Regions from separate parts of the Amycolatopsis sp. NBC_01488 genome, predicted to be linked through region 2. Evidence: riboswitches for the same ligand, from Rfam matches in the RefSeq annotation. Region 2 holds a riboswitch; each other region holds the start of a gene.
The links. Region 2 has a riboswitch for thiamine pyrophosphate ahead of OG738_RS18030 (thiamine ABC transporter substrate-binding protein). Riboswitches for the same ligand answer to the same signal wherever they lie in the genome.

Region 1 (7,971 bases), 540 kb from region 2:
GTGCCGCTCGGACCGGCTTCGTTCGACCCGCCGCCGTTGAGGGCGGAGATCCCGCCGATCACCGCCGCGATGATGGCCACCCCGATCAGGGCGACGCCCGCGGCCTTCATCGGCCGGGACATTCCCGAAAACACGCTCATTTCAGCTCGATCCCCAGTCGCCGGGCGCCACGCTTGCGCTGGCGGGTGGCGCGCGTCTTGCGCAGCCGCTTCACCAGCATCGGGTCCGCTTCGATCGCCTCCGGCTTCTCCAGCAGCTTGTTGAGCAGCTGGTAGTAGCGCGTGGCGGACAAGTCGAAGCGTTCGCGGATGGCGTTCTCCTTCGCCCCGGCGTGTCGCCACCACTGGCGCTCGAACGCGAGGATCTCGACCTCGCGTTCGGTCAGGCCGGGCACGGGCTTCGGCGGCGACGGCTGCGGCTCAGCCATCGACTCCGCGGCGTCCATCCGAGTCCCTCTCAATCGGGCGTCATGGCGAATCAGACCTAGCTCTTCCGCGGGCGCCATTCAACCACGGAAGCCCACGCCGACGTGGGCATCCGCGTCGGCGCGTCACGGTCTGATGCAGGTCTACCAGAAGGGTCCGACTAAACTGGCTCGCCGTGACCATCCACCCCATCGTGATCGCCGGCGAACCCGTGCTGCACCAGCCGACTCGGGAGATCACCGAGTTCGACGAGAAGCTGCGCACGCTCACCGACGACATGTTCGAGACGATGTACGCCGCCGAGGGCGTCGGCCTCGCGGCCAACCAGATCGGCCTCGACCTGCGGGTGTTCGTGTACGACTGCCCGGACGACGAAGGCGTGCGGCACAAGGGCCTCGTCGTGAACCCGAAGCTCGAGACGTCGGAGCTCCCGGAGACCATGCCGGACCCGGACGACGACTGGGAGGGCTGCCTCTCGGCGCCCGGCGAGTCGTACCCGACGGGCCGCGCGAAGTGGGCGAAGGTGACCGGCTTCGACGTCGAGGGCAACCCGATCGAGGTCGAGGGCACCGGCTACTTCGCGCGCTGCCTGCAGCACGAAACCGACCACCTCGACGGCTTCATCTACCTCGACCGCCTGGTCGGGCGGCACGCGCGTGCGGCGAAGAAGATGCTGAAGGCCAACAAGTGGGGCGTTCCGGGCAACTCGTGGCTGCCGCCGAAGACCCCCGAGGACGACGGCGCCGTCCTCTGACCCGCCCCGGTCGTGAGCGAGAAACAGGGTTAGAACACTGTTTCCCACTCACGACCAGCTGCGGTGGACCCGGGTCAGCAGCCGAGGAAGTGGCAGCGGACCACCTTCGGCGTCTCCAGGGTCGAGCCCGCCTTGACGTCCCAAGCCAGGCGGACGTACTGCGCGTGCGTCCAGGCCAGCGGGGTCGCCGACGTGGTCGGCGTGCCGGCCGGGAAGCCGGTCTGGCCCGACGGCGGGTTCTCGTCCCACACCTGCTCCGGCATGGTTTCCGCCGAGCTGCTCACCCGGCCGAGGTCACGCAGCCGCCGCGCGGCGGACGACGGGTCGCCGAGCGTCAGCTCGTACTCGCCGCGCTCGCCGGCGAGCAGCGGCCACAGCCGGCCGAACGTCGTGCGGCTGCCCGCGGGGAACGTGTAGTCCCACGGCGAACCGTCGGCCTGCTCGCCGTAGCCGTCCTTCGTGTAGCGGTGCCAGAACTGCCCGGTCGGCGTGGTGAACGCGATGGCCTTGTCCGTGACGCGCACGCTGTTCTCGATCACCGGGTCGTCCGCGCGGTAGATGCCGAGCCGGACCAGGTCGAGGAAGCCCGCGTCGGTGACCGCGCGCTGGTCCATCGTCACGCTCGAGTTGCCGAGGTTGTACGTCGTGCCGGCGTTGGCGTTCGCGTCCTTGGTGAGCCGGACGAAGTACGGGTCCTTCGACAGCGGCCCGTTCGTGGTGATCGTCTGCTTGGGCAGGTCGGCCTTCATCTTGTCGGCCGCGGCGAGGTACCGGGCGGCGTCGGCCGGAGCGCCGCTGTGCGACGCGAGGTCCGCGGCGCAGACGAGCCCGGCGATCACCGAGGCGATGGTCGACGGGGACCAGCCGTCCTGCTCCTCCCAGCGTTCCTGCTGGGTGTAGGGCGAAGCCTGCCCGTCCGGGCCCCGGTAGCCCAGGATGAAGTCGGCGGCCTCGCGGACGCCGGGCCACAGGTCGGTCCGGCCGAGCTGCTGGGCCAGCACGATCGGGAAAGCGGTTTCGTCGAGCTGCACCGACGTCCAGTACGGCACGCCGTCGACGCGGCTGTTCTGCGGCAGGTGCCCGTCGGGCTGCTGCTGCGTGCCGAACATGTAGCTCACCGCGCGGTTCGCGGCGGCGGTGTCGCCGCCGGCGGCCAGGCCGGTGGCGATCTGGTAGAGGTCACGCGGCCAGACCAGGTGGTAGGTGCCGGACGGCGACCACTCCGGATCGTTGTTGCCGAACCGCCACGGCATGCTTGGCGACGCGATGAAGGCGCCCGGGTGCTGCTTGTCCTCGCTCGCGGCGAGGGTCAGCATCGACGCCTTGTAGAGGTCGCGTTCGGCGTCGGTCTTCAGCGACGACGGCGGCTTGCTGACCCCGCGCAGGTACTGCTCCCAGCCGCGGTCGTACGCGCGGGTGATGTCGCGGACGCCGCGTCGCTGCGACGCCTGCGCGCTGCCGAGCGCGTCGGCGGCCTTCGCGCCCATGCCGAGCGCGAGGGTGACGTGCCGGTTCCGGACGCCGTCGGCGTCCGTCTGCCCGGTCAGCACGACGTTGCCCTTCGCGGCCGAGTCGTACTGGGTCAGCTTGAAGGTCTTCGTGAGCTGCGTGTTCCCGTCGGACGCGCCCGCGTAGCCGACGCTGGTCTTCACGAAGGCGGGTTTCGCGGTGAGGGCGGCGGCGTTCGAAGCGTCCTGCGCGGTGACGGCGTCACCCTTGCGGGCGGCCGAGTCGTCGGAGCCGTCGTTGGTCAGGTCCGGATCGGCGACCGCGTAGAGCTGGTACGGCCGGCCGGTCAGCGACTGGAAGTCGACGTCCACCAGCACGGTCGTGGCGGCCGGGTCGGTGACGTAGGTCTTGCGCAGGCGCCAGCGGTGCTGGTCGTCGGTGATGGTCTGCTCGTAGGTCAGGCTGTCGTCGTCGGTGCGCCGGACCTGCTGCGACTTCGCGGTGTAGTCGGCGACGGCGAAGCTGCGGCCGTCGGTGACGACGAAGTTCATCGACCGGACGCTCGGCGTCGACAGGTCCGGGTAGTAGACCTCGGACAGCTGGCCACCCTGGAGGGTGAACCAGACGTTGCTCGACCGGTCGTGGGCGGTGCCGAAGCCGGTCTTGTTCGCGGGCAGCCAGCTGGGATGGGCGCCCGGGGCGCCGGGAGCCTCGCCCTGGGCCGCCGCGATCCCCGGGATCAAGCCGGTGACCAGCAGCCCGGCGAGGGCGCCGAACATGAGTTTGCGCATATCAACCCCACAGAAGATCGCTTCTGCACCGTTACAGAAGCGCTTTGGGAGTCTGCCGCCGATCCTTCACCGGCGCATGGTCCGATCCGGTGAACCACTGACCGTCACTGGTCCGGCCGGCGGTTCACGAACAGCGAACGGACTTCCCCGATTTCCCGGCGCACACTTGTAGTACGTGCAACGGTGTAATCGAGGTGCAGTCATGGACGAGGCGATGGACGCCTACTCGCGCGCGGTCAGCACGGTCGCCAGGACCGTCGGCCCGCACGTCGCCGGGGTCCAGCTCGCGCGCGGCAGCGGGTCGGCCGTCGTCTTCGCCGATGACGGCCACCTGCTCACCAACGCCCACGTCGTCAGCGACCACCGGCGGGGGGTCGCCACCTTCGCCGATGGCAGCGAGGTGCCCTTCGACGTCGTCGGGGCCGATCCGCTGTCCGATCTCGCCGTGCTGCGGGCGCGTGGCGAAACGCCGTCGGCCGCTCAGCTGGGCGACGCCGACCGGCTCGTCGTCGGGCAGCTCGTCGTGGCCGTCGGCAACCCGCTCGGCTTCTCCGGCACCGTCACCGCCGGCGTCGTCAGCGCGCTCGGCCGCGCCCTCCCGGTGCGGCAGGGCCGGGCGACCCGCGTGATCGAAGACGTCATCCAGACCGACGCCGCGCTCAACCCCGGCAACTCCGGCGGCGCGCTCGCCGACTCCGCAGGCCGCGTCGTCGGCGTCAACACCGCGGTCGCCGGGGTCGGGCTCGGGCTCGCGGTGCCGATCAACGCGACCACGCGGCGGATCATCGACACGCTCGTCGTCGAAGGCCGGGTGCGGCGCGCGTACCTCGGCGTCGTCGGCGTCCCGGCGCCGCTGCCCGACGACGTCGCCGAGCGCACCGGGCAGAGCGCCGGGCTGCGAGTCCGCGAAGTCGTCGCCGGCGGCCCCGCGGACCGGGCGGGCCTCAAGGCGGGCGACCTCGTGCTGACCGTCGGACGCACCCGCGTCTCGGACGCCCAGGGCATCCAGCGGCAGCTGTTCGCGGAAGTGATCGGCACCCCGCTGCCGATCACCGTGCTCCGCAACGGAGCCATGGTCGACGTCTACGCCACCCCGGCCGAACTGGTCGGGTGAGGTGAGCGGACTTGAGTATCCCGACCCGGCGTGGCATGGTCGGGGGCACAACACCAACGCGGGAGCTCGCGCCATGGCGGGCTGAGAGGGTGACTTGCGTTTCGCAGGCGTCACCGACCGCATGAACCTGACCGGGTAATGCCGGCGTAGGGAGTGAAAGTCGTTGACGACGCTGGAGAACAAACACGTCTCCGTCACCACGGGTCCGATCACGGGATCGCACAAGGTTTACCACCAGACCGAATCCGGACTCCGGGTTCCGGCCCGCCGGATCGACCTCTCGAACGGCGAACACTTCGACGTCTACGACACTTCGGGCCCGTACACGGATCCCGAAGCCACCATTGACGTCCACAGTGGACTGCACCGGCTGCGCGCCGGGTGGGCCGATGGGCGCGAGCACAACACCCAGCTCGGCTGGGCCAAACAGGGCGTCATCACCCGCGAGATGGAGTACATCGCCGCCCGCGAAAGGGTTTCCCCGGAGTTCGTGCGCGACGAGGTGGCCCGCGGTCGCGCGGTGATCCCGGTCAACCGCAAGCACCCGGAGTCCGAGCCGATGATCATCGGCAAGAACTTCCTGGTGAAGATCAACGCCAACATGGGCAACTCGGCCGTCTGGTCGTCGGTCGAGGAAGAGGTCGACAAGATGGTCTGGGCGACCCGCTGGGGCGCCGACACGATCATGGACCTCTCCACCGGCAGGCGGATCCACGAGACGCGCGAGTGGATCATCCGCAACTCGCCGGTCCCGGTCGGCACCGTACCGATCTACCAGGCACTGGAAAAGGTCGACGGCGAACCGGAAAAGCTGTCGTGGGAGATCTACCGCGACACGATCATCGAGCAGTGCGAGCAGGGTGTCGACTACGTCACCGTGCACGCCGGCGTGCTGCTGCGCTACATCCCGCTGACCGCGCGGCGCGTCACCGGCATCGTCAGCCGCGGCGGGTCGATCATGGCCGCGTGGTGCCTCGCGCACCACCAGGAATCCTTCCTGTACACGCACTTCGAAGAACTGTGCGAAATCCTGCGGCAGTACGACGTCACGTTCTCCCTCGGCGACGGCCTGCGCCCCGGCTCGATCGCCGACGCCAACGACCGGGCCCAGTTCGCGGAGCTAGAAACGCTCGGCGAGCTGACGCACCTCGCGCGGTCGCACGACGTCCAGGTGATGATCGAGGGCCCGGGCCACGTGCCGATGCACAAGATCAAGGAGAACGTGGAGCTCGAGGAAAAGCTCTGCGGTGAAGCGCCGTTCTACACCCTCGGTCCACTCGCGACGGACATCGCGCCGGCGTACGACCACATCACGTCGGCCATCGGCGCGGCGCAGATCGGCTGGTACGGCACGGCGATGCTGTGCTACGTCACGCCGAAGGAGCACCTCGGCCTGCCGAACCGCGACGACGTCAAGACCGGCGTGATCACGTACAAGATCGCCGCGCACGCCGCCGACCTCGCCAAGGGCCACCAGTACGCGCAGGAGTGGGACGACGAGCTGTCCAAGGCCCGCTTCGAGTTCCGCTGGAACGACCAGTTCAACCTCTCGCTCGACCCGGACACCGCGCGCTCGTTCCACGACGAGACGCTGCCCGCGGAACCGGCCAAGACCGCGCACTTCTGCTCGATGTGCGGCCCGAAGTTCTGCTCGATGCGGATCACCCAGGACGTCCGCAAGTACGCCGAAGAGCACGGTCTGTCCACTGTGGAAGCGATCGAGGCCGGCATGGCCGAGAAGTCGGCGGAGTTCTCCGAGTCCGGCAACCAGGTCTACCTGCCCGTGGTGCAGCCGTGACACCGCCCACCGCCCTCACCATCGCCGGATCCGACTCCGGCGGTGGTGCGGGCATCCAGGCGGACCTGCGCACGTTCTTCGCCAACGGCGTGCACGGGCTCGTCGCGCTGACCGCGGTCACCGTGCAGAACTCGCTGGGCGTGCAGGGTTTCACGGAGATCCCGGCTGACATCGTCACCGCGCAGATCAAGGCGGTGGCGTCCGACATGGGCGTCGACGCGGCCAAGACGGGGATGCTCGCCACCGCCGAGATCATCCGGGCGGTGGCGAAGACCCTGGACGAGATCGGCATGGACTTCCCGCTGGTGGTCGACCCGGTGGCGGCGTCGATGACCGGGCACGCCCTGCTGCGGGAAGACGCCCTCGAAGCGATCCGCACGGAGCTGTTCCCGCGCGCGACGTTGATCACACCGAACCTGGTCGAAGTCGGCCTGCTGACGGGCATTTCCGTGTCCGACACGACTTCCCAGCGCGCGGCGGCCGAAGCGCTGCTGGAGTTCGGTTCGCGATGGGTGCTCGTCAAGGGCGGCCACATGCAGGGCACGCCGGACTGCGTGGACCTCCTGACGGACGGCGCCGAGTTCATCTCGCTGAGCGGCCCGCGGTACGAGACGCAGCACACCCACGGCGGCGGCGACACGCTGGCGTCGGCGATCACGTCGTCCCTGGCGAAGGGCGCTTCGGTGCCGGACGCGGTGGCGGCGGGCAAGAAGTTCATCGAGCGCTGCGTGGCTGAGGCGTATCCGCTCGGCGCGGGTGTCGGGCCGGTGTCCCCGTTCTGGGTGCTGGACCGGTAAACCGCGCGCGAACCGGAAGGCCGCGCTGCCAGACTGGGCCGGTGACCGACGAAGAGCTGTGGTGGCTCCTGCCCGAGGCGCTGCGGGACGAGATCGACACCCTGGTCGCCGAAGGCCGGCACGTCCTGGCGGTCCACGTCCTGCGCGAGAAGTCCGGGCTCACCCCGGTACCGGGCATCACCGCGGGGGTGGGATTGATCGACTACCGCAGCCGCGCGGCGCGCCAGTACGGTGAGCCCATGGGGACGATCAGGCAGGTACAGATCACCTTCGACTGCGCGGAACCCGAGCGCGTGGCCCGGTTCTGGTGCGAGGTGCTGGGCTACGTCGTGCCGCCCGCGCCCGCGGGGTTCGACAGCTGGGCCGACTTCGACCGCTCGTTGCCGCCCGAGCGGCGGGGCGCGGCGTTCGCCTGCGTCGATCCGACCGGTGCGGGCCCGCGGCTGTACTTCCAGCGCGTTCCCGAAGGCAAGGTCGTCAAGAACCGCGTGCACCTCGACGTGCGCGCCGGCACCGGGCTCGTGGGCGCGGAACGCCTCGCCGCGCTCGAGGCCGAGCGCGACCGGCTGATCCCGCTCGGCGCGGTGTGCGAACGAGTGCTGTACGCCGACGGCGAGAACGAGTCGTGCATCGTGATGCAGGACGTCGAAGGCAACGAGTTCTGCCTCGACTGAGGACCAGCGGGCTGACCGACCTCGGGGAACTGATCGAAGCCGGTCAGCTGCAGGTCCACGGCGAGCAGGCCTTCCCGCTCGTGCTGACCGGCTAACCCCGGGCGAGCACCTGCGGCAGCACCGTCGTGAGCCCGGTCCAGTCCGACGTGATCACCGACGCGTGCTGCTT
Region 2 (7,971 bases):
GAAGCGGCGGCGCTCCGGGTGCTCAGCCGGGCCAAGACGCGCTGTGCCTCCGCGAGTTCCGCCTTGACCTTCTGCGTCGAGACCTTGTACCGCGGGCCGTCGATGTCCCCGGAGTCGTAGTCCGCCTCGATGCGCTCCAGCCTCTTGGTGAGCCGTTTGAGTTCCGCGCTCGCCGCCTCGGCTCGCTTGGATTCCTTCGGTGTGATCAGGTCGGCGAGGTCAGCGCGGCCGAGCCGTTCCCGGATCGTCTTGATCACCAGGTCGTCGATGTAGTGTTGCGCGCGCGTCAGACAGCCGTTGGGGCAGCGGTAGCGGTCGCCTGACCAGGATCGGACCTTCGCGTCGCACTTGCCACACTCGAACAGGCCTGCCCCGAGATGCTTGCGGTCCGTCCCCTGCTGGGTCTTGCGTCGCGGGTCAGCCAGCTTGGTCTCTACCAGTCTGAACACGTCATCGTCGACGACGGCCTTCCAGGTTCCTAGCTTTCCATTGGTCTTGCCCTGGTAGACCGCGTGCCCTGCGTATCGCGGGTTGGTGAGAATCGTGCGGACGCTCGACGGGTTCCATGGACGGCCGTGCCGGGTAGAGACGCCGGTTTCGGTGAGCCAAGCCGCAAGCGCGCGGAGGGAATCCCCGGCAGCGAACCGATCGAAGAGCTGGCGCACGATGGCGCCTTCGGTCTCGATGACATCACCCGAGGGGGTGTAGCCCGTCAGCCGGACGCCGAGCGGAGGTTTGCCGTGCTCTGCGCGTTGGAGAGCGGCGGCACGCTGTCGTGCAGACTTCCGCTCGATCTCGCTGCGAGCGACGGTCGCCTTGATCCGGGCGAACATCCGGCCGCCATCGTTCGACAGATCGGCTTCGCCGTTCGCTGTGACCAGCAGCAGGCCACGTTCTTGCGCCGCGTCGATCCAGTCTTCGAGCTGGCGCGGCTGGCAGGTCAGTCGATCCAGGTCCCAGCACACCAATGCGTCGAACTCGCCGGCTTCGTACGCGGCGACCAGCTGGTCGTACTCGGGGCGGGCCTTGTGCTTGTCAGATGCCGAGACCGAGTTGTCGACGAACTCGCCGACGACGTTCCATCCGCGCTGGTCAGCGATCCGCAGGCAATCCGCGCGCTGCCGTTGAACGGCCAACTGCTCGCCGGTCGCGTCTAAGCTGACTCGTAGGTAGATGGCGCAGCGCCGGGGCGTCGTCACCTCCCAAGTGTTGCACGGCGTGGTAATCTGGTGGAATTCCGCTTCAACGTCTGAGTCGCCCAGGCCGGCCAGGTGACCGACGACCTGGCCGCCGTCGCTTGGAGGCGTGATCACCCGATCGACGAGCCGCCCGTTGACGCCGGCCGAGCGGGAGGTGCTGGACTTCCTGCTCGACGGCGGCTTCCACGGGGCAGCTGCACTGCGCGCTCAAGCGAAAACCGCGCGGGTCACCGGCCGATGTGGCTGCGGCTGCCCGACGATCGACCTCGAGGTCGACGTCTCCCTGCCGGTCGCGCACCTCGACGAGCCGGTCGAAGCCGATGCACCCGGCGGTGGGCTCATCGTGTTCGCCGACGGCGGGCGTCTGTCCTGCCTCGAGTACTGGACCACCGGCGACGACGTTCCGGCGGAGTTCCCGCCGCTCGACCGGATCCAGCGGTACCGGTAGCCGCCACCCGGGGGCGACGGCGCAGGCCGGGTCAGCCGAGAAGGCCCAGCAACGCGATCGCGATCAGCACCACGGCGGGGGCGAGGGCGTTGATCCAGGCGCGCTGGGCGGGGGTGAGGGCGGCGGTGCTGTTCATGGCTTTTCCTAGGGCCGAAACCGATGCTTCCGCCCTGCTCAGCGCGCTGATCATGCCCTTTGTTAGCGGCTGTGATCGAACTCACGGGCATCCGGGTGACGGCGGCCCCGGGCCGTGAACCAGAGCACGCCGCCGGCCGCTGCCACCATTGTTGCGAATGCTGCCGTGCCCACCACGATCGCCTGCGTCATCGCCGTCCCTCCTGGCAAAGTCGTTTACCGAGAGACGTCGAAACGGCGGGAAAGTGCACTGAGCGTAACCAGGATCACAGGGCGTCGAGCACCGAGTCGATCTCGGCCGCCAGCGAGAAGTCCTTCTCCGTCAGCCCGCCCGCCGAATGCGTCGAGAGCCGGAACGTCAGCGTGCGCCAGCGGATGTCGATGTCCGGGTGGTGGTCGGCCGCCTCGGCCAGGACCGCGACGCGGTCCACCACTTCGATCGCCTGCGGGAAGCTCGCCAGCTCCACCTCGCGGGAGATCACCGCTCCCGACCTGGTCCAGCCCGGCGCGAGCCGTTCGTCTGCCGCGGAGTCGCTCAAGATTTCCGTCATGTCTCCATGGTCGTACGTCCTGGACTACGCTGCACGGTTGCCACGGGAGTCCGGTCAGCCGGGCTGAGAGGCGGGGTCACCCGCGACCGTTCGCACCTGACCGGATCATGCCGGCGTAGGGAGGGCTTTCCCTCCTCGTCGGCGAAGTGCAGGAGGGGTAGATGAAAAGCAGGGCTGTGCGCGCCGCGACGGCCATCGCCGCTGTCAGCGCCGTCGCCGCGGGGTGCTCGCTGTCGGACGGTGACGGTGGCCCGCAGCAGACGCCCACCGTCACCCTCGTGACGCACGACTCCTTCCTGGCGCCGCAGGAGGTGCTCGACGCCTTCCAGAAGCAGTCGGGCATCAAGATCTCCGTGCTCAAGCAGGGCGACGCCGGTTCGCTGACCAACAAGCTCGTGCTGACCAAGGCCAACCCGATCGGCGACGTCGCGTACGGCGTCGACTCGACCTTCGCCTCCCGCGCGCTGGCCGAGGGCGTCTTCGAGCCCTACACCAGCCCGGAGGCCGACCGCGGCCCGCAGCGCTACGCCGTCGACCCCGAGCACCGGCTGTCCGCGGTCGACGTCGGCGACGTCTGCGTCAACGTCGACACGAACTACTTCACGAGCAAGGGGATCGCGGCGCCGGCGTCGTACGAGGACCTCGCCGACCCGAAGTACAAGGACCTGCTGGTCGCCGAGGATCCGGCGACGGCGTCGCCCGGCCTGGCGTTCCTCCTCGGCACCATCGCGAAGTACGGCGAGGCCGGCTGGAAGGACTACTGGACGAAGCTGAAGGCCAACGGGCTCAAGGTGGACAGCGGCTGGGAAGAGGCCTACACCAAGGACTTCTCCGGCTCGTCCGGCAAGGGGCCGCGGCCGATCGTCGTCTCGTACGCATCGTCGCCGGCCGCCGAAGTCGGCGACGACGGCAAGCCGCGCACCAAGGCGCTGCTCGACACCTGCTACCGGCAGGTCGAGTACGCCGGCGTGCTGGCGAACGGCAAGCAGGCCGACAGCGCGCGCAAGGTCGTCGACTTCCTGCTCTCGCAGCAGTTCCAGGCGACGGTGGCGGCCAACATGTACGTCTACCCGGCGCGCCAGGGCGTCGACCTCCCCGCGGGCTGGGCGCAGGTCGCGCCGCTGCCGCAGAAGCCGCAGGCGCTGACGGCGGACCAGGTGCAGGCCGGACGCGAGAAGTGGATCGGCGAATGGCGCACGCTCGTGCAGTGACCTCCGGGGCTCCGGCCCGGAGCCTCCGAAGGGCGACAGCCCCGCCGCGAACCGCCCGCGGACTCGGCCTGGCGCTGCTCGGGCTGGCGCCGATCGGGTTCCTGGTGGTGTTCTTCGCCTGGCCGGTCCTGGCGATCGTCGGCCGCGGGTTCGCCGCGGGCGGGCTCGACGTCGTGCTCGGCGACCCGCGGACCTGGCAGCTGGCCGGGTTCACGGTGGCGAGCGCGGCCGCGTCGACGCTCGTGGCGGTGCTGGCCGGGCTACCGGTGGCGTTCCTGCTCGCGCGGGTGCGCCTGCCCGGCGTCGGCCTCGCGCGGACGCTGGTGCTGGTGCCGTTCGTGCTGCCGACCGTCGTCGTCGGCCTGGCGTTCCGGGCGCTGTGGCCGGACGGCGGCGTGCTGCCGATCGTGCTGGCCAACGCCTTCTTCAACGTCGCGGTCGTGGCGCGGACGGTCGCCGGGCTGTGGGCGCGGCTGGATTCGCGCACCACGGACGCCGCCCGCGCGCTGGGCGCGTCGCCCTGGCGGGCGTTCCGGTCGGTGACGTTGCCCGCGCTGGCGCCCGCCATCGCGTCCGCCGCCGCCGTCGTGTTCCTGTTCTGCGCCACCAGCTTCGGCGTCGTGCTGATCCTCGGCGGCGCGCGCTACCGGACGCTGGAAACCGAGATCTACCTGCGGACCGTCGACCTGCTCGACCTCTCGGGCGCGGCGGCGCTTTCGCTGATCCAGTTCGCGGCCGTCGTCGCCGCGCTGGTGCTCGGCGGACTGGCGCGGCGACGCAAGGACGGCGCCCGGATCGGTTCCGGCCGGGCCGGGCGGCCGGAAGGCGGAGAGTGGTGGGTCGTCGGTGCCGCGGGCGGGGTCCTGGCCCTGCTGGTGACGCCGATCGTCGCGCTCCTCGCCGAGTCGGTGTCCACTTCGGACGGCTGGAGCCTCGACGGCTACCGCGCGCTGAACGGCACCGGCGAGAAGGGCGCGCTGCAGGTGTCCGGTTGGGACGCCGCGGTGAACTCGCTGAAGGTGGCGGTCGACGCGACGCTGCTCGCGATGGTCGTCGGCGTGCTCGCGTCCGTCGTGCTGGTGGCGCTGCGCCGGTCGCCCGCGAAAGCCGCGCGCGGGCTCGGCGAGACGATGGACGCCGTGCTGATGCTGCCGCTCGGCGTGTCCGCGGTGACCGTCGGGTTCGGCTACCTGGTGACGCTCGACGCGCTGCCCGGCGACCTCCGGACGTCGCCCTACCTCGTGCCGCTGGCCCAGGCACTCGTCATCATCCCCCTGGTCGTGCGGATGGTGCTGCCGGTGCTGCGCTCGGTCGACGTCCGATTGCGGCAGGCAGCGTCGACGCTCGGCGCCGGCCCGCTGCGGGTGTGGCGCGAGATCGACCTGCCGTTGACGCTGCGGCCGCTGGTCGCCGCGGCCGGGTTCGGGTTCGTCGTGGCACTCGGCGAGTTCGGCGCGACGAGCTTCCTCGCCCGGCCGACGGCGCCGACGCTGCCGGTCGCGATCGCGTCGCTGATGGCGCGCCCGGGGGAGCTGAACAACCAGATGGCGTACGCCGCGTGCGCGCTGCTGATGCTCGTGACGGTGCTGGCGGTCGCGCTGATCGACCGGCTCGGGCGCGGCGGAGTGGGAGAGTTCTGATGGCGCTGTCGGTACGAGACCTGACTGTCCACTATGGATCGTTCACGGCGGTTCGCGACGTTCGGCTGGACATCGCCGACGGCGAGGTGCTGGCGCTGCTCGGCCCGTCGGGGTCGGGGAAGTCGACGCTGCTGCGCGCGATCACCGGGCTCGAGCCGTCGGCGCGTGGCGCGGTGAGCTGGGACGGCGACGACCTCGGCGCGGTGCCGGTGCACCGGCGCGGGTTCGGGCTGGTGTTCCAGGACGGCCAGCTGTTCGGCCACCGTGACGTCGCCGCGAACATCGCGTTCGGCCTGCGGATGCACGGCGTGCCGCGGTCTTCGTGGGCTTCGCGCGTCGCCGAGTTGCTGGCACTGGTGGGGTTGTCGGGCTTCGAGCAGCGGCGGGTGACGGAGCTGTCCGGCGGCCAGGCGCAGCGAGTGGCGCTCGCCCGGGCGCTGGCGCCCGAGCCGCGGCTGCTGCTGCTCGACGAGCCACTGTCCGGTTTGGACGCCGGACTGCGCGAGCAGCTGGCGATAGACCTGGCGGACCTGTTGCGCCGCAGCAAGATCACGACGCTGCTGGTGACGCACGACCAGGAGGAGGCGTTCACGCTGGCCGACCGGGTCGCGGTGCTGGACGCCGGAGAGGTGCGCCAGGAGGGCGCGGTCCGGCGGGTCTGGCGCAATCCGGCGGACGACGACGTGGCCCGGTTCCTCGGGGTGACGACGTTCGTGGACGGCGTCGTCGCGGGCGGAGTGGCGCACACGTCCCTGGGTGACGTCGGATTGCCGGACGTGGACGACGGCCCGGTACGGCTCGGGCTACGGCCGCACGCCCTGCGTGTGGCCACCGAAGGCGTGCCGGGCGAGGTCGTCGCCGCCGTACACCGGCGCGAGCACGTCCGGCTGGTCGTGCGGCTGACGGAGTCCACAGTGGACGCCGTCGCACCGGCGGCGTCCGACCTGCGGGCGGGTGACGCGGTGCACCTCGTGTTCGACCCCGACGGCATCGCGGTGGTCGGCCGGTCGTGAGTGAGAAACAGGGTTAGAACACTGTTTCTCACTCACGACGGCGTCAGCCGTCGCGGGTGGACAGTCGTGCGTAGGCCAGCGACAGCCCGATCACGATGTAGCACGCCGCCCGCAGTGCGCCTTCGCCCAGCAGCTGGCCGCCCATCGGGTCCTGCAGCACCTCCGCCGGGGCGGCCGACCAGTTCTGCGTCAGCAGGAACGGGTGCAGCCACTTCAGCGACGACAGGAAGCCGAGGATCGTGAACACGATGTCGGCCGCCAGGACCGAGGCCACCACCAGCATCGGGTGCTCGGTCCAGCTGGAGATCGCCAGCGCCACCGCGCCGACCGCCCACAGCTGCAGCACCACCCAGCCCGCCACCAGCAGGATCCGCGCCAGCGCGCCGCCCACGGACAGCGTGGTGCCCGACAGCGTGAACAGCGAATCCGTGCCGTTGATGATCAGCCCGGTCACCACGCCCGTCACGCACATCGCCAGCACCGAGACCACCGACACCGTCGCGACGCCGAACGCCTTGACCGCCAGCAGGCGACCCCGCCCGACCGGCGCGATCAGCCAGCCGCGCAGCGTGCCGTGGGACGTCTCGCCCGCGATCGCGTCCGCGCCCGCCATCGCCGAGGCCAGCGGGAGCAACAGCGCCAGCGACATCACGATCGCCGCGATCGGGAGGACGAACGCGTTGCTCACCGCGGACGCCAGCAGCGCGCCATCGGGGTTCGGACCGCCGGCGTCGGGGGCCCCGTTGTCGCTCACCAGCGTCAGGCCGATGCCGATGACGATCGGGATCAGCGCCAAGAGCCCGAGCACGGCCAACGTGCGCGGCCGCCGGAAGATCCAGCGCAGCTCCGCGGTCAAGAGCCGCGGCAACGGCACCGTGTCGTGGCCCGTGCGGGCCGCCGGTGCCTCCAGGACCGCCGTCATTCCGCCCCCTCCGTCAGCCGCGCGAACAGATCTTCCAGCCCGGTGCGGGCCCGCGTCGCCTCGTGGACCGCGACCCCCGCGCCCACCAGGACCTGCAGCACCCTCGGCGCTTCCGTCGCGGTGAGGTCGGCGCGGACGCCGTCCGGCGTCAACCGGGCGCCGATCCGGTTCTCCCGCAGCACTTCCACCGCCTGTTCCGCGTCGGGCGTGCGGACCAGCAGGGCCGCGTTCCCCGACTCCAGCAGCTCGGCCAGCTCGCCCTGCCCGACGACGTTCCCGGCCTGCAGCACGGCGACGTGCGTGCACGTCGCCTCCACCTCGGCCAGCAGGTGCGACGACACGAGCACGGTGACCCCGGCCGCGTGCAACTCGGCGACGATCCTGCGGATCTCCCTGGTACCCGCAGGATCGAGGCCGTTGGTCGGCTCGTCGAGCACGACCATCTTCCGCGGCACGAGCAACGCCGACGCGAGCCCGAGCCGCTGCTTCATGCCGAGCGAATAACCCTTGTACCGCCGTCGTGCCGCGTCGGTCAGGCCGACGCGCTCCAGCGCCGAGTCCACCGCGAGGGGGATCCCGGACGACGCGAGCCGCGGTTCGGCCGCGGCGAAGCGCAGCAGGTTGTCGCGCCCGGACAGGAACGGGTGGAAGCCCGGCCCCTCGACCAGTGCGCCGACGTCCGGCAGCGCGTGCGCGGCGGCGTCGGGCATCTTGCGGCCGAGCAGCTCGACCTCGCCCTCGGTCGGGCGCACCAGGCCCAGCAGCATCCGGATGGTGGTCGTCTTGCCCGAGCCGTTCGGCCCGAGCATCCCGACGACCGCGCCCTGCGGGATGTCGAGGTCGACGTGGTCC
Region 3 (7,971 bases), 550 kb from region 2:
TGGCACCCGAGGAGCGCTGAGCACGCGCCCGGCCGAACGCCAGGAACGAGTCATTCACGGCGCTCGCTGCGGCGTTCTTCCGCGGCAACCGGAACGGCTCAGCGGTCCTCGTCCGCGATCAGCGCCTCCAGCGCCGGGATCGCCGCCGTCAGGGCCTCGCGGTGCTCGGGCGTCAAGCGGTCGAGCCGCCGGTTCAGCTCCTGCACCCGCGTCGACCGGACGCCGGACACGAGCCGCTCGCCCTCTTCGGTCGCCTTCGCCAGCCACGCGCGGCGGTCGACCGGGTCGGACTCGCGGCTGACGTACCCCGCCTCGACCAGCGACGCGATGATCCGCGACATCGTCGCCGCGGCGACGCCCTCCTTCGCTGCGAGGTCGCCGAGGCGCAGCTGCCCGGAGATCACCAGCGTCGCGAGCGCCGAAATGGCGCCGTGGCCCGGGCCGGGCACGCCGGCCTGGCGCAGGGACCGGGACAGCCTGCCGACGGCGAGGTACAACCTGCCCGAGGTGTCCTGAACCGAAGTGGTCACGGCTGGCTCCTTCTGCCCTGGCCCCGCCGCGGATGCGCCGGAAAGTGCCGTCCACCTTACGGGTTCGCGGTGCACGTTCGGCGTTAAGGCACCCCGGTTCACCGGGGTGGACTCGACGCCTGCGCCCAGAACCGCTGCGGCACGCGCCCCGCGCTCCTGGCCAGGTGACCCGCGACGACGGCCGACCGCATCGCCGCGGCCATCCGTTCGGGGTCCGTCGCCCGGGTGACGGCGGTGGACAGCAGGACGGCGTCGCAGCCGAGCTCCATCGCCAGCGTCGCGTCGGACGCCGTGCCGATTCCGGCGTCCAGGATCACCGGCACGCCCGCCCGCGAAACGATCAGCTCGATGTTGTGCGGATTCCGGATGCCGAGGCCGGTGCCGATCGGCGCGCCCAGCGGCATCACCGCGGCGCAGCCGGCTTCCTCCAGCCGCAGCGCGAGCACCGGGTCGTCGTTCGTGTAGGCGAACACCGTGAACCCGTCGGCGGCCAGCCGTTCGGCGGCGTCGAGGGTCTCGATCGGGTCCGGCAGCAGCGTCCGGTCGTCGGCGTGCACCTCGAGCTTGATCAGATCGGTACCGAGGGCCTCCCGCGCGAGCTGCGCGGTGAGCACGGCTTCGGCGGCCGTGCGGCAGCCCGCGGTGTTCGGCAGCAGCTCGATGCCGAGCCTCCTCAGGAGTTCGAGGACGCCGGAGCCGCCTTCCGCGTCGGCGCGGCGCATGGCGACGGTGGTCAGCTCGGTGCCGGACGCGACCAGCGCGCGTTCGAGCACGGCGAGGTTCGCGGCGCCGCCGGTGCCGATGATCAGCCGGGACGTCAGCTTGCGGGTGCCGATGACCAGCGGTTCTCCGTCCACTTCAGCCTCCCTGGACCGCGGTGAGCACGTCGACGCCCGCGCCCTTGGGCACGGCCGTGGTGGGCCAGTCGCTCCGGCGGACGACGACGCCGTCGACCGCGACGGCGATGCCGGGCCGCTGCCCGCCGGACGCGTCGAGGACGTCGGCGACGGTCGCGCCGTCCGGGAACTCCGTCCACGTCCCGTTGAGCTTGATCTCCATCACACGTGCTCCTTCTGGTGCAGGCGGGCGGGCGAAGCCGCTTCGATGCCTTCCGGCGGCTTCTCACCCTCGAGCCAGGCGAGGACGGCGTCCGCGGTCACGGGAGCCATCAGCAGGCCGTTGCGGTGGTGCCCGGTCGCGGCGAAGACGCCGTCGTCCAGGACGCCGACGTACGGCAGCACGTCCCGGCTGCCGGCGCGCAGGCCCGCGGCGGTCTCGGCCAGCTCGTACTCGGTGATCGCGGGGAAGACGCGTTCGGCGCCCTCGATGAGCTCACGCACGCCGCGCGCGGTGACGGCCTGGTCGAAACCCGCTTCGTACTGCGTCGCGCCGAGGACCAGCTCCTGGTCGCCGCGCGGGACGAGGTAGATCGGCCGGCCTTCGACGACGGCCCGCACGGTGTGCGTCGGCGGCGGCAGGCAGCCGCGCCGGGGCTTGAGACGCAGGATCTCGCCCTTGAGCGGGCGGACGGCGTCGGCGAGCTGCGGGTGCAGCCGTCCGGTCCAGGCGCCGGCGGCGAGCACGACGGCGTCGGCGGCCGGGGGTTGTTCCACGCGTTCCCGGACGAACCGGACGTCGTGGTTGACGCAGGCGGCGTACAGCGCGTTGAGCAGCTTCCGGTTGTCCACGGCCAGGTCGCCGGGCACGTGGAGTCCACTTCGGACGGATCCGATCCCCGGTTCGAGCCGCTTGGCCGCCCGCCCGGTGAGCCGCTCGGCCGCGCGGCCGAGCGTGTGCAGGTGCCCGGCGAGGATGTCGAGGTAGCCGGCGTCGGCGCTGTCGAACGCGACGACGAGCGTCCCGTGCTCGGCCAGCCCGGGGTCGACACCCTCCTGCGCGAGGTCGCTCGCGAAGCCGGGCCAGCGGCGCAGCGACTCCTCACCGAGGCGGAGGACGTCTTCCTCGCCGGGCCAGGCCTCGGTGACCGGGGCGAGCATGCCGCCGGCCAGCCAGGACGCGCCGCCGCGGACGGGTTCGGGGTCGTGGAGGGTGACCGCGTGGCCTCGCGCGGCGGCGCGCCACGCGGCGGACAGGCCGATCACGCCGCCACCGACGACGGCCAGGGTGTTCGTCATGGGAATCACGCTCCCTGCGCCGGCATGACCCGGATCAGGTTCCACGGTCGGAGCGGCAGCTCCCTCTCAGCCCGTCCTCGGGCTCCCGTGCGGACCCATCCACCTTAACTCGCGGGGTACGGTCGCCGCTATGCCCGCCCTCTCCGGTGACAAGATCCGCGCCCGCCTCGACAGCGCGCGCCTGTACCTGTGCACGGACGCCCGCACGACCCGCGGCGACCTGGCCGCGTTCGCCGACGCGGCCCTGGCCGGCGGCGTCGACATCATCCAGCTGCGCGACAAGACCGGCGCGTTGGAAGCCGCGGGCGAGATCGCGGCGCTGGAGGTGCTGGCCGAGGCGTGCGCCCGGCACGGGGCGTTGCTGTCGGTGAACGACCGCGCGGACGTGGCGCTGGCGGTCGGCGCGGACGTGCTCCACCTGGGCCAGGACGACATCCCGGTGACCTTGGCCCGGCGAATCCTCGGCGACGACGTGGTCATCGGGCGCTCGACGCACTCGGTTCCGCAGGCCACGGCGGCGGCGTCGGAGCCGGGCGTGGACTACTTCTGCACCGGGCCGTGCTGGCCGACACCGACGAAGCCGGGCCGGTCGGCGCCGGGGCTGGACCTGGTCCGCGCGACGGCTGCGGCCGCGCCGTCACGGCCGTGGTTCGCGATCGGCGGCATCGACGGTTCGCGGCTCCCGGAGGTCCTCGACGCGGGCGCGTCGCGGATCGTGGTGGTCCGGGCGATCACCGAAGCCGAGGACCCCGAGGCCGCCGCCCGCGCGCTCCGCTCCCGGCTCCCCTGACCGACGTCACGGGGTCGGGGTGGTCACCGCGCCCTGGCTGGTCGCCGGGGCTGACGTCGTCGGCTGCTGGGCCGTGGTGCTGGGTGTTGTCGATGTCGTCGACGGCGACCCGCTCGACGTCGTCGGCGGGGTGGTCGTCTCCGTGGTCGTCGACGGGGTCTCGCTCGGGGACACCTGCGTGTCGTTCGTGCTGGTGGTGGGTGTGGTCGACGGTGCCGGATCCGTGCCCCCCGAACCGCCGCCGAAGATCTTGCCGATGCTCGCGCCCGTGCCGCCCGCCACCTTGCCGCCGGTGGCCGCGTCGACGCCGACCACCGCCAGGATCGCCACCGCGAACGCCACCACGCTCGTCCCGATGATCAACGGCCAGCGCAGCTTCCGCAGCCGCGCGGACAACCGCGAAGGTTCCTCCGGCGGCTTGGCCAGCTGCACCGTCGGCTGGTCGGTGATCGGCACCTCCGGCCCGGCGTGACCCCGCCGCCGGATCCCGGACGTCGCCAGCTGACGCGCCTTGAGCGCCGCCTCGCGGGTGCGCTGCAACGAGCGCAGGTAGAGCTCACCGCCGACCGTCGACACCACGCTCGCCACGCCGGCCCCGACCACGGTGCCCGCCACGCCGAGCGTCGACCCCAGCAGCGCCGCGGTCACCGCCGCGAGCGCCGTCGCCAGGACCTGCGCGATCCTCAGGCCTGACTTCTCTTCCTTCGCTTCGGAAGCCGCTGCGTTCTCCTTGCTCATGATCCCGATCCGGTAGTAAGTCTTCTCCCCTGTCCAACGTCTAGGGCGCGCGAGGAACTCCCCACGTTGCCACGACGTGAGGAGGACCACTCACACTGTCCATAATAGACAGTGCTGATCGAACACTTTCTTGACATACTCGGCACATGGAACTGGTGACGATATCCGACATCGAGGCGGCGACGAAGCGCGTCCAGGGTGTCGCCGTGCACACACCCTTGTTGCTCCAGACCTGGGATCCCCGCGGAACCCTGTGGCTCAAACCCGAAAATCTGCAACCGGTCGGCGCGTTCAAGGTACGCGGCGCGTTCAACGCGATCGCCGCGCTCGACGACGAAAGCCGCTCCCGCGGGGTCATCGCGTACTCGAGCGGCAACCACGCGCAGGCAGTCGCCTACGCCGCGCAGCAGTACGGCGTGCCCGCGGTGATCGTCGTGCCGGACGTCGCGCCGCGGATCAAGGTGGAGGCCACCCGCGGGTACGGCGCCGAGGTGATCGAGGTGCCGATCGGCGAACACGAGGGCAAAGCGCACGAACTGGCCGCCGAACGCGGGCTGACCCTCATCCCGCCCTACGACGACGCGGCCATCATCGCCGGGCAGGGCACCGCGGGTCTCGAGATCGCCGAGGACCTCCCCGACGTCGAGGTCGTGCTGGTACCGGTCAGCGGCGGCGGGCTGGCCTCCGGCGTCGGCACCGCGATCAAGGCTCGCGCGCCGCGCGCGAAGGTCATCGGCGTCGAGCCCGCGCTGGCCGGCGACACGACCGAGGGGCTGCGCCTCGGCCGCCAGGTCGACTGGCCGCAGGCCGACCGCGCCCGCACGATCGCCGACGGCCTGCGCGCTCAGCCGTCCGAGCTGACCTTCGCGCACCTGCGGGAGGTCGTCGACGCGATGGTCACGGTCACCGAGGACGAGATCCGCGAGGCCATGCGCACCCTCGCCCGGAAGGCCCGTCTGGTCGCCGAGCCCAGCGGCGCGGTGGCGACGGCGGCGTACCTGTTCCACGCCGGGGAGCTGCCCGCCGGGCGCACGGTCGCCATCGTCTCGGGCGGCAACGCCGACCCGGCGCTGTTCGCCGAGATCCTCGCGGGCTAGGCGCCGGCGACCGGGGTCCCGCGGCGCACGTGCGTCGGCGGGCCCTCGACGCCGCAGTGGTAGCACTCGCCCAGGTGCGGGGACTCGTCCGCGGCCGAATCCGGCGCCGGTGCCTCCGACGGCGGTTCGAGCACGCCGTTGTGGATGCCCAGCGCGATCAGGCCGCCGACGATGGCCAGCGCGGCGCAGATGACCAGCGCCGTCCGCCAGCCCGCGGTGAGCGCCACCGGGTCGGCGTACGCCTCGCCGGTCAGGCCGGCCGCGGCGGGCAGCACCGCCACCGCCAAGAGCCCACCGGAGCGCGCGATGGCGTTGTTGACGCCGGACGCGACACCGGCGTAGCGGTCCGGGGCCGCGGCGAGCACCGTCGCGGTCACCGGGGCGACGACCGTCGCCAGGCCGAGCCCGAACACGACGACCGCGGGCAGCACCGTGCCGAGGTAGGACGCGCCGGGCGCGATGCGCAGCATCAGCAGCATCCCGATGCCGACGACGATCGGACCGACCACCAGCTGCGTCCGCGGGCCGATGCGCTGGGCCAGCGCCCCCGAACGCCCGGACAGCAGCAGCATGATCACCGTGAGCGGCAGCCCGGCCAGGCCGGACGCCGTCGGCGAGTAGTGCAACGACACCTGCAGCTGCATGACCAGCAGCATCATCACGCCGCCGAGCGCCGCGTAGACGACGAACGTCAGGGCGTTCGAGAGCGTGAACGTCCGGTCGCGGAACAGCGACGGCGGCACGAGCGGCTCGCGCGAGCGGTGCTGGACGATGACGAACGCGGCCAGTCCCGCGATCCCCAGCAGGCCCGCGACCAGCACGATCGGGTCGCCGATGCCGCGTCCGGGCGCCTCCACCAGCGCGCCGGTGACCCCGGCGAGGCCGATCGCGCCGAGCGCGGCAGCACCGAAGTCCGGGTGCCCGGTCGCGTCCGGGTCGCGGGACTCGGGCACGAACTTCCGGGCCATCAGCACGACGACCAGCGCGATCGGGACGTTGATCAGGAACGCGAGCCGCCACGACCAGACCTGGACGAGGAAGCCCCCGAGCAGCGGGCCGGCGGCCGCGGCGATGCCGCCGAGGCCGGACCAGGCGCCGATCGCGCGGGCGCGCGCGTCGTGCGCGAAGGACGACTGGAGGATCGCGAGCGACCCCGGCGTCAGCAGCGCCCCGCCGACGCCCTGCAGGATCCGCATCGCGACCAGCATCTCGGTCGACACGGCGGCGGCGCACAGCCCGGAGGCGACGCCGAACCAGACGACGCCGATGAGGTACATGCGGCGCCGCCCGTAGCGGTCACCGAGGGAGCCGGCGACCAGGATGAGCGCGGCGAGCGCCAGCAGGTAGCCGTCGAGGATCCACTGGAGGCCGGCGACGGAGGCGTTCAGCTCGGCGCCGATGCGGGGCAGGGCGACGTTGACGATGGTGCCGTCGAGCATCGCCATGCCCGACCCGAGGATCGTGGTGGCCAGCACGCCGCGGGCGGCGTGCGTCCCCCAGCGGATCCCGGTGTCTTCGGTGGCAGTCACCTGCTTACTCCACCGTTCGCGGAGACCGCCGTCAACAGCGGGTCACGGCATCAGCGTCGTGACGAACTTGTACCGGTCGCCGCGGTAGACCGAGCGGGCGTACTCGACCGGCTTGCCGTCCGTGGCGAACGAGTGCCGGGTCAGCCGGAGCACCGGCATGCCGACGTCGGCGCCGAGCATTTCCGCCTCTTCCGGACCGGCGAGCGACGTCTCGATCGACTCTTCGGCGCGTTCCAGTTCCACGCCGTAGTGCTCGCGGAGAACGGCGTACAACGAACCGCCCGCCGAGACGTGCTTGCGCAGCCCGCGGAATCGGCCGGCCGGCAGGTGCGAAGTCTCGAGCGCCATCGGCTGCGAGTCCGCCAGTCGAAGCCGTCGAAGGCGAAGGATTTTCGCGCCAGAACGGATTCCGAGCAGTTTCGCGAGGTCGCCCTCGGCCGGCAGCTCCTCGAGCTCCAGCAGCTTCGAAGACGGCTTCAGGCCCTGCCGGCGCATGTCCTCGGTGTAGGACGACAGCTGCAGCCGCTGCGCGAGCTTCGGCTCGGCCGCGAAGGTGCCTTTGCCCTGCACGCGGTGCAGGCGGCCCTCGGCGGTCAGGTCGGCCAGCGCCTGGCGCACGGTGGTGCGGGAGACCGTGAACTCCCCGGCGAGCGCGCGTTCGGTCGGGATCGGCGACCCCGGCGGCAGCACGTCCAGGAGGTCGAGGAGGTGCTGTTTCAGCGCCCAGTACTTGGGCTCGCGCTGCCCGCGCATCCCGGCGACGGCGGCCGCCTCGCCCGTGGTGGTGGTCTCCAACATGCCCGACTCCCTATGTCTTCCCTCATCGCACGCCACGTCCCCGTAAGAAACGTACCCTTTTCCCCAAACGCGCCGCCCCACTAACATTGGTCTAGACCTGACCGACGCCGCCTGAGTCCGGTACATAATGCCGGAGGTGGAGAGGAAAATGATGACCGAACAACGGCCCGGCGAGCACATGGCCGCGGAGATCGCCCAGCAGCCGGACGTCCTGGCCGGACTGGTCGCGCGTCAGGCGGAAATCGCCGAGGTGGCGGAAAAGATCTCACAACGGCCTCCGCGCTTCGCTTTGCTCGCGGCGCGTGGGTCGAGTGACCACGCAGCGTTGTACGCGAAGTACCTGATCGAGGTACT

Region 1: another riboswitch for thiamine pyrophosphate. It lies ahead of thiC (phosphomethylpyrimidine synthase ThiC); the one in region 2 lies ahead of OG738_RS18030 (thiamine ABC transporter substrate-binding protein).
Region 3: another riboswitch for thiamine pyrophosphate. It lies ahead of thiO (glycine oxidase ThiO); the one in region 2 lies ahead of OG738_RS18030 (thiamine ABC transporter substrate-binding protein).

The regions. Positions count from the first base shown of each region.
Region 1 covers NZ_CP109434.1:3,166,925-3,174,895, reverse strand. The annotation lists gene OG738_RS15400 (LytR C-terminal domain-containing protein) at 1-140, opposite strand, end outside; gene OG738_RS15395 (DUF3263 domain-containing protein) at 137-445, opposite strand; gene OG738_RS15390 (peptide deformylase) at 601-1,179, shown strand; gene OG738_RS15385 (glycoside hydrolase family 15 protein) at 1,254-3,419, opposite strand; gene OG738_RS15380 (S1C family serine protease) at 3,622-4,533, shown strand; TPP riboswitch at 4,582-4,703, shown strand; gene thiC (phosphomethylpyrimidine synthase ThiC) at 4,697-6,331, shown strand; gene thiD (bifunctional hydroxymethylpyrimidine kinase/phosphomethylpyrimidine kinase) at 6,328-7,128, shown strand; gene OG738_RS15365 (VOC family protein) at 7,368-7,802, shown strand; gene OG738_RS15360 (phosphatidylinositol-specific phospholipase C domain-containing protein) at 7,894-7,971, opposite strand, start outside.
Region 2 covers NZ_CP109434.1:3,711,642-3,719,612, forward strand. The annotation lists gene OG738_RS18010 (recombinase family protein) at 1-1,313, opposite strand, end outside; gene OG738_RS18015 (hypothetical protein) at 1,306-1,647, shown strand; gene OG738_RS18020 (hypothetical protein) at 1,846-1,974, opposite strand; gene OG738_RS18025 (4a-hydroxytetrahydrobiopterin dehydratase) at 2,049-2,333, opposite strand; TPP riboswitch at 2,366-2,473, shown strand; gene OG738_RS18030 (thiamine ABC transporter substrate-binding protein) at 2,495-3,544, shown strand; gene OG738_RS18035 (ABC transporter permease) at 3,628-5,184, shown strand; gene OG738_RS18040 (ABC transporter ATP-binding protein) at 5,184-6,197, shown strand; gene OG738_RS18045 (ABC transporter permease) at 6,241-7,119, opposite strand; gene OG738_RS18050 (ABC transporter ATP-binding protein) at 7,116-7,971, opposite strand, start outside.
Region 3 covers NZ_CP109434.1:3,157,103-3,165,073, reverse strand. The annotation lists gene thiD (bifunctional hydroxymethylpyrimidine kinase/phosphomethylpyrimidine kinase) at 1-20, shown strand, start outside; gene OG738_RS15350 (MarR family winged helix-turn-helix transcriptional regulator) at 99-530, opposite strand; gene OG738_RS15345 (thiazole synthase) at 629-1,387, opposite strand; gene thiS (sulfur carrier protein ThiS) at 1,389-1,589, opposite strand; gene thiO (glycine oxidase ThiO) at 1,589-2,665, opposite strand; TPP riboswitch at 2,660-2,764, opposite strand; gene thiE (thiamine phosphate synthase) at 2,796-3,455, shown strand; gene OG738_RS15325 (hypothetical protein) at 3,462-4,193, opposite strand; gene OG738_RS15320 (threonine ammonia-lyase) at 4,340-5,290, shown strand; gene OG738_RS15315 (MFS transporter) at 5,287-6,819, opposite strand; gene OG738_RS15310 (GntR family transcriptional regulator) at 6,862-7,617, opposite strand; gene OG738_RS15305 (SIS domain-containing protein) at 7,766-7,971, shown strand, end outside.